3 regions of the Synechococcus sp. C9 genome follow, and region 1 is predicted to be linked to each of the others. Evidence: predicted binding sites of a transcription regulator. Region 1 holds the regulator's gene; each other region holds the start of a gene.

Evidence for each region. The regulator NtcA, encoded in region 1, controls nitrogen genes in cyanobacteria. The targets are predictions, from matches to a motif close to GTANCNNNNGNTAC.
Region 2: the regulator NtcA is predicted to act here: its motif matches at 1,017-1,030, upstream of MLD66_RS09830 (DUF3155 domain-containing protein).
Region 3: the regulator NtcA is predicted to act here: its motif matches at 1,050-1,063, upstream of MLD66_RS07845 (DUF4278 domain-containing protein).

The regions. Positions count from the first base shown of each region.
Region 1 is NZ_JALAAD010000001.1:213,914-216,114, forward strand. Features, by position in the region: gene fabI (enoyl-ACP reductase FabI) at 1-504, opposite strand, end outside; gene ntcA (global nitrogen regulator NtcA) at 666-1,337, shown strand; gene tsaB (tRNA (adenosine(37)-N6)-threonylcarbamoyltransferase complex dimerization subunit type 1 TsaB) at 1,356-2,039, opposite strand; gene MLD66_RS01060 (Ycf34 family protein) at 1,955-2,201, opposite strand, start outside.
Region 2 is NZ_JALAAD010000001.1:2,005,393-2,007,593, forward strand. Features, by position in the region: gene MLD66_RS09820 (hypothetical protein) at 1-131, opposite strand, end outside; gene MLD66_RS09825 (hypothetical protein) at 446-889, opposite strand; gene MLD66_RS09830 (DUF3155 domain-containing protein) at 1,070-1,375, shown strand; gene MLD66_RS09835 (hypothetical protein) at 1,453-2,201, shown strand, end outside.
Region 3 is NZ_JALAAD010000001.1:1,564,542-1,566,742, reverse strand. Features, by position in the region: gene MLD66_RS07850 (SIMPL domain-containing protein) at 1-600, opposite strand, end outside; gene MLD66_RS07845 (DUF4278 domain-containing protein) at 799-975, opposite strand; gene MLD66_RS14510 (ARC6/PARC6 family protein) at 1,097-2,201, shown strand, end outside.

The sequences.
Region 1 (2,201 bases):
CAACCCTGCCTTGGTAATCCCCGCCGTATTGTAATTGGGCACCACCCGCACCCCGCCCAAATAGGTCAATGTAATCACAGAAGCCGTTGGGGTAAACAGGGGTTTCGCCGCCCGACATAGAGCAACCAGCGAATAGGTACTGACATCCAAGGCTTGCATAAACCCAGCACGGGAAATCCGGCTAAAATCCCCTTCCAAACCCTCTTTCGGGACAAAAGCCAGACAATGCACTAATATATCTAAACTGCCCCACTTGGCTGTTACGGCTTGAAACAGCGCTTCAATCTGCTCATCTTTTTGCACATCGCAGGGGAGAAACAACTCCGGCTCCAGGGGGGCGGTCAACTGCCCGACCTTTTGCTTGAAGCGGTCTTTTTCATCCGGGAGATAGGTCACCCCCAAAGTCGCCCCCGCCTGATGCAACTGTTGGGCAATCCCCCAGGCAATCGAATACTCATTGGCAATCCCCAAAATTAAGGCTTTTTTCCCCTGCAAATTCAACATGAATGTTTCGCCAAAAATGTCTGTACCCTGTTTCACCCTACCCTGGAATGTGCCCGAACACAAGAGCAAGCCAATGGTTACAAGGGATACAATCTATTTTGACCAGTTCCCGATAGGTTGAAATGATAGTTATTTATCCTTAGAACTGGTGCCCCCAAGCGATGGCTGTACTGCAAGACAAACCCCTTTACACCCTTTTACAGCGTCTATCGAACGGCACCTTTCCCCAGGGCGTAGAAACCTTTGAGCGGGGTAAAACCATTTTTTTCCCTGGCGACCCTGCCGAGCGGGTTTATTTTTTAATCAAAGGGGCGGTCAAACTCTCCCGGGTCTATGAATCAGGGGAGGAGATTACCGTAGCATTACTGAGGGAAAATAGTGTGTTTGGGGTGCTTTCATTTATTACCGGACATCGCTCGGATCGGTTTTATCATTCCGTGGCTTTTACCACCACGCAATTGTATTCGGTGCCGATTGAACAGATTGAAATCCTGTTGAAAAGTGACCCGGAATTATCCCTCATGTTGCTACGGGGGTTGTCCTCACGCATTTTGCAAACGGAAATGATGATTGAAACCTTGGCGCATCGGGATATGGGGGCACGGTTGGCGAGTTTTTTATTGATTTTGTGTCGGGATTTTGGGGTACCTGCCAGTATGGGGGTGACGATTGATCTGAAACTTTCACACCAGGCGATTGCGGAAGCGATTGGTTCGACGCGGGTGACGGTCACCCGTTTGCTGGGGGATTTGCGCCAAAGTGGCATGATTTCAATTAGTAAGAAAAAAATTACCGTCCATGACCCGATGAATCTCAGTCAACAATTTACTTAGGAACACTTTCTACAGCATTTACACTTGCAGTCCCACCGCATCCACAGGGGAGCGGCCATAGAAGGGTTGGGCGGCTGACCAATGGGGACGTTCCCCGTTCACCCAAAGCTGTCCCGCCCAGTGGAGCAGTTGATCCGCCGGGGCCTGGGTATGAATGTCCTCTGCCACCTGCACCGGTTCCGGCCAATTTTTGATCAGTTCCTGCCAGGCAGCGAGGGTAAAGACCTGGTCGGGGTGCTGAACATAGCCCCGGTGGTAGATGCCCCCATAGATTAAATCTGTCCCCGCCGGCCAGGAGAGGGCGACCGGTTCCGAGTAGGCAAAACTGGCAACCCCCAGGGTGGACAGGGCAAATAGGGGAATGTGCAACTCCTGCGCCAAAATCCGTGCGGTTACCAGCCCCAACCGCAGGGTGGTAAAGGAACCTGGACCCCGGGTCACCGCCAGCAAGTCCAGGTCTGCCCACCGATAGGGCTGGAGGAATTGGGCGAGTTGGGCATGAAAGTGACGGTTGGTGTCCCACCCCCAGGCGTATTGCTCGACCCGATAAGGTTCACCGATCTGACCCACCGCCAGCCCCACCGTGGCACCCGCCGTATGGAGTGCCAGCCCCAGGGTCATGTGGGCACCGGTTCCCCCGGACGCAGGCGGCTCCACCGTCCCATTTCCAGGGCAAAGGACTCGCACCCCACCACGTCCCATTCCATCTCAATCACCTCTGCCCGGGAGCGGATATTCACATTGATGCTGGGGGATACCGGCTCAAAGGTGGGCGTATCGGTCAAATGGGGTTGCTGGTGTTGGTGTTCCACCGCATGGTAGGTGACGCACTGATCCACATAGGCACAATTCACACAAATACAC
Region 2 (2,201 bases), 1.8 Mb from region 1:
ATTTTGATCGGGGGAATTTTTTTCAGGTCAGGGGCAGGCATTTCCTGAGGGTTCGGCATCCGTTGGGCTTGGACTGCCATTGGGGCAACGGTCGTCAAAGCCAACACCAAAGGTAAGAAACGCAGATTCATAGAAAACTCCTGAAGGGTGATGAGGTGATTTAAGAAGCTACAGAATGTAACCTCTATACTTTTCAAATTAACTGATGCAAATGAGGCTGTATAGGATCAAAAATACTGCTTAGAAGTGATCTCGATCTCTATAGCAATTCTAAATGAGAATGAAACAGGGGGTCGCAGGGGCACCGCCCCCGTTCTTGGTTCTGGAGAATTTCTGTATGCCTACGGCACGCAAGCTAATGCAAATCAAGTAGGATTGCTATATAACCACTTCAGAAAAAAGCCGACAAATTTCTAGGTATAAATTACCCTTAAAAAATGTCTATTCAACCGCACCAAAACCCCCGCAACCAATGCCAAAAGTCCCGGATTTTTTGCTCCCAGAAGTACAACACCTGATCCAGCCACTGCAGAAACTGTTCCAGCCAATGGGGTTCATAACCTTCCGTAACCGATGCCACCTCCAAAGTCGGTTCCGGCAAAACCGGGGCTACCGGCACAATCGGTAAGGCGGGTGGTGGTGGCGCACCAGGGAGTTGTTCCACCGGCGGCGCACCTCGCAAAAGGGGAAACCGGCTGAGTTGTTCCCGCAATTTCTTTAACCAACGTTGCCACCAAGGGACTGGGGGCGGGGTGGCGGGGGTCAAAGTCGGTGGCGGCACCGGGCGTAACCGCATCCACCGGAACCATTGCCACAGTTGCACCCACCCCTGTCTGAGCCGCTGAGGCATCTGCAACAACCAAGTGATCAGCCAACTGCGATAGACCATAGCCGCAGATGAAGTGGGATTAAATCAATCCTCTTATTATAGGCAACCCGCATCCAACTAATTGTTGCAACTGGTTAACGAACCCTTGAAAACTTAGCGTCAAACCCCTATACTGCACTAGGGTTATGTAACCCTAACTACAAAAAACCCAACTCTCACACGTTTTAGGAGGAGAGCGCTTTGGCTAGAAGACGTAAGCGCAGAAGTCGTCGTCGCCTGGAAGGTCGAAAAATCTTAGAATGTGTTCCCCAATTCACCCTGGAAACCGGTGAAGACAAGCCGGTGACAGCGGCTCGGCGTTTTATTCAGGCCAACGGGATTGCTCCACCGGCATTACTTTTGGTGCGGCGGAATGAGCATACGGTTGACCGGTATTTCTGGGCAGAAAAGGGCTTGTTTGGGGCACAGTACGTCGAAGAAAATCACTTCCTCTTCCCCAGTCTGCGAACGCAAGAATTAGCAGAGCAAGTTGGGGCGGCCAAATAGGTTGCGGACGGTTTTTTGCCCTAGTCACCCCTAGAAATCGTTGATAAGCTCGATCCTAGGGTCGAGATGGTTCAACCATGTCCTTAATCAACGTGTTTCCCAGGGTGGGGCAGTTACCGCCGGGAATGGGTTTGTGCCACTGGGAAGTGGGGGCAAAACTGGCCGTAGGACTGCTGGCGGAGGATATGCCTGCTTGGGTGTTGGTCTCCCCGCCAGAGATGGCTGGGGCAACGGCACTGTGGTTGGATAGCCGGGAATTGGCTCCGGGTAACCATTTGCTCTGCATCCGTAGCGCCCAGTGGGTCTTTGCCCTGCTGGCTACTCCGACGGGTCAGGTTGCCCATAGCTTCCATCCCCAAGTGGTGCAGCGGCTGTGGGAGGAACTTTTAGCGCAGGTGACGGAGCGGGCGTGGCTCGACCGCCTCAAAGCCTTGCCGGATCACTGGCCGGTGGCACCGGTGGAGATGGTGGAGCAATTTTATCAAGGGTGGCTCTACCAAACGGTTCAACCCCCGGAGGAGTGGGCCCGTTCCGTACTGCATGAAATTTATACTCCCCTCAGCACCATCGGCATTTGGACGGATATGTTGCTCAAATATCAACAGCAACTCCCCCAACGGGTCCAGGAGGGGTTGCAGGCCATTGCCCAGGAGGTACGGGTGCGCCGGGAACGCTGGCAGTCCTGGTTTGAACCCCAACACTGTCAGTCCGGGTTGGGGGATTGGCGGGCACAGGCGCAGGCTCGGGGCATCCAGATGGATTTTGACCTGGGAACCCCTTTGCCGGGAATTTTGCGCCACCTGCTCGCCCAGGTGATGCCCCTGCT
Region 3 (2,201 bases), 1.4 Mb from region 1:
CCGGCTGTTGGTGGCTTGGGCGATACTTTGGGCACGATTTTGGGCATCCCGCACCGCTTCGGCTACCATTTCCACCCGCAGTTTTGCCAAGTCGGTGTAAAGATATTGGGGGGGGTCGGAAATAATGGGAATGCCCTCATTGATTAAATCGTTGGAACGATTGACCAGGGCGGCAATTTTATCCACCTCTTTGGAACTGATTTTCACCCGTTGGGTCAAACGATAGGCCAAAATTTGCCCCGTATCCCGACCATTGATATTCTCTTGGAGGGCCACGTTTTCCAGGGCAGAAAATACAATTTCATTCTCAGGAATACCCTGGCTTTGCAGATACAGACGGATTTTTTCCGTGTAGGCAGTCACCTGTTTGTACGCCGCCTGGAGGGAAGGATTTTGGCTTTCGACCCGAAATTGCCAGACAATATAATCGGAAGTGATCGCCCGGCGCGCCGAACCCGTCACCTGCACCAGATTATTGGCATGGGTAAATTCCCCCACCGCACTGGCACCGATTAGACTGCCTGCGACAAGTGCCACCGATAGGGACACCAAGCCAAGCAACACCTGGGGCAGTTCGCCAACACGTTCTTTCAGATTCATGGGTAGGACACCGGAGGAGGATGGCTACAGTTATCCTAATTTAATTTTGGGTCACAAAGGCACTGGGGATTGGGGGGTTTTGTCATTTGGTATGAAAATCGCCCAATTCGGCATAAATTAACCCCCCGGTTGGTACCAGGGGGCGAAAGATAATTTCCCAGTTGGTTCATCAATTTTTATTGATCACCTAAACAGAGCTTAGGAGTACATGACCCCCCGATAACGCAATTGCCGGGGTGCCCGGGGGTGACTGGGAACATTGGCCACATGGGTTTTCCATTCCGCCCCCCGATACTTGCCCCCCACCTGACCTTCGCTCACCGGCACAACACTCGGATCATGCTCGTAGGTGGCACCGTGAAAATGGTATTGCATGGCTGATTCCCTCCGTAAACAATTGGGTGTCTGGCAGAAATGTTATCCAAATGGATAATCTGAATTTCCTTTCTGTATCTAATTATACGGTTTTTTGATCAAAAGTCGCCACTGTGCCCGAATGGAGCAGTTAATTTTTGTGAACTACCGGGGCAAGGCATCCAAGACTTGCTGTGGGTGGGTTTCCTGGTCTAAAGTCTTGGGTAGGTTGCCTGTAGATGGGAATGGGCGCACACGGGCGGTGGTACGAATTTCCTTGGATTGTTATCGGGTTCTGGGAGTGCCTGCCAATACGGGGGTGGCGCAATTGGGTTCGGTGTTATCCCAGCGCCTGAAGGTGGGGGTGCGGGCGGATTATTCCCCGGTGGCGGTGGCGGCGCGGCAACGGTTATTGGAACAGGCTTATCAAATTTTATCAGCCAGCCATAGTAAGGAAACGGATACGGAGGTGACGGAACCGCCGGTGCTGTGGGTGGAGGGGGAGGAACTGCCGGGGGCGTTGGCCCTTTGGCTGGAGTGGGGCGAGTATGAACTGATCCTCAAAACCGGGCAGGCGGCCTGTCAAAATGGCACGGCTCCCAGTGCCTACGGGGATATTGTGTTAACCATGGTGCTGGCTTATCTGGAGTTGGGGCGGGAGCAATGGCAACAGCAGAATTATCAACGGGCGGGGGTGTATCTGGAGCAGGGGCGGGAGCTGTTGCAACGCACGGGGGGGTTATTCCCCAACCTACTGGCGGAGTTGCAGGTGGATTTGGCCCGGTTGCGCCCTTACCGGATTTTGGAACTGGTGGCCTTGCCCTTGGAGGACCAGCCGGGGCGACGCTTGGGGCTGGAATTGTTGACCCAGATGCTGACGGAACGGGGGGGCATTGAGGGGACAGGGGATGCCCAGGCGGGCTTGGGGGTGGAGGAGGGTCTGCGGTTTATCCAACAACTGCGCCCTTATATGACCCTGGGGGAGCAGTACGAAGTATTTGGCCGGGAAGCTCGGCGACCGTCGGCGGTGGGGGCCTATCTGGCGGCCTATGGGGCGGTGGGATTGGGGGTACTGCGGCATCAGCCCCAGGTGATTCGGGAGGCGGAGGGGTGGTTGCGGTTTTTGCATCGTACCCAGCCGGTGCCCCTGGAATTGGCGGTGACCAATCTCCTGTTGGGACAGACGGAACTGGCTTTAGATTTTTTGGAACAGTATCTTGCCAGCCCCAACGTGGATGCCCAGACGG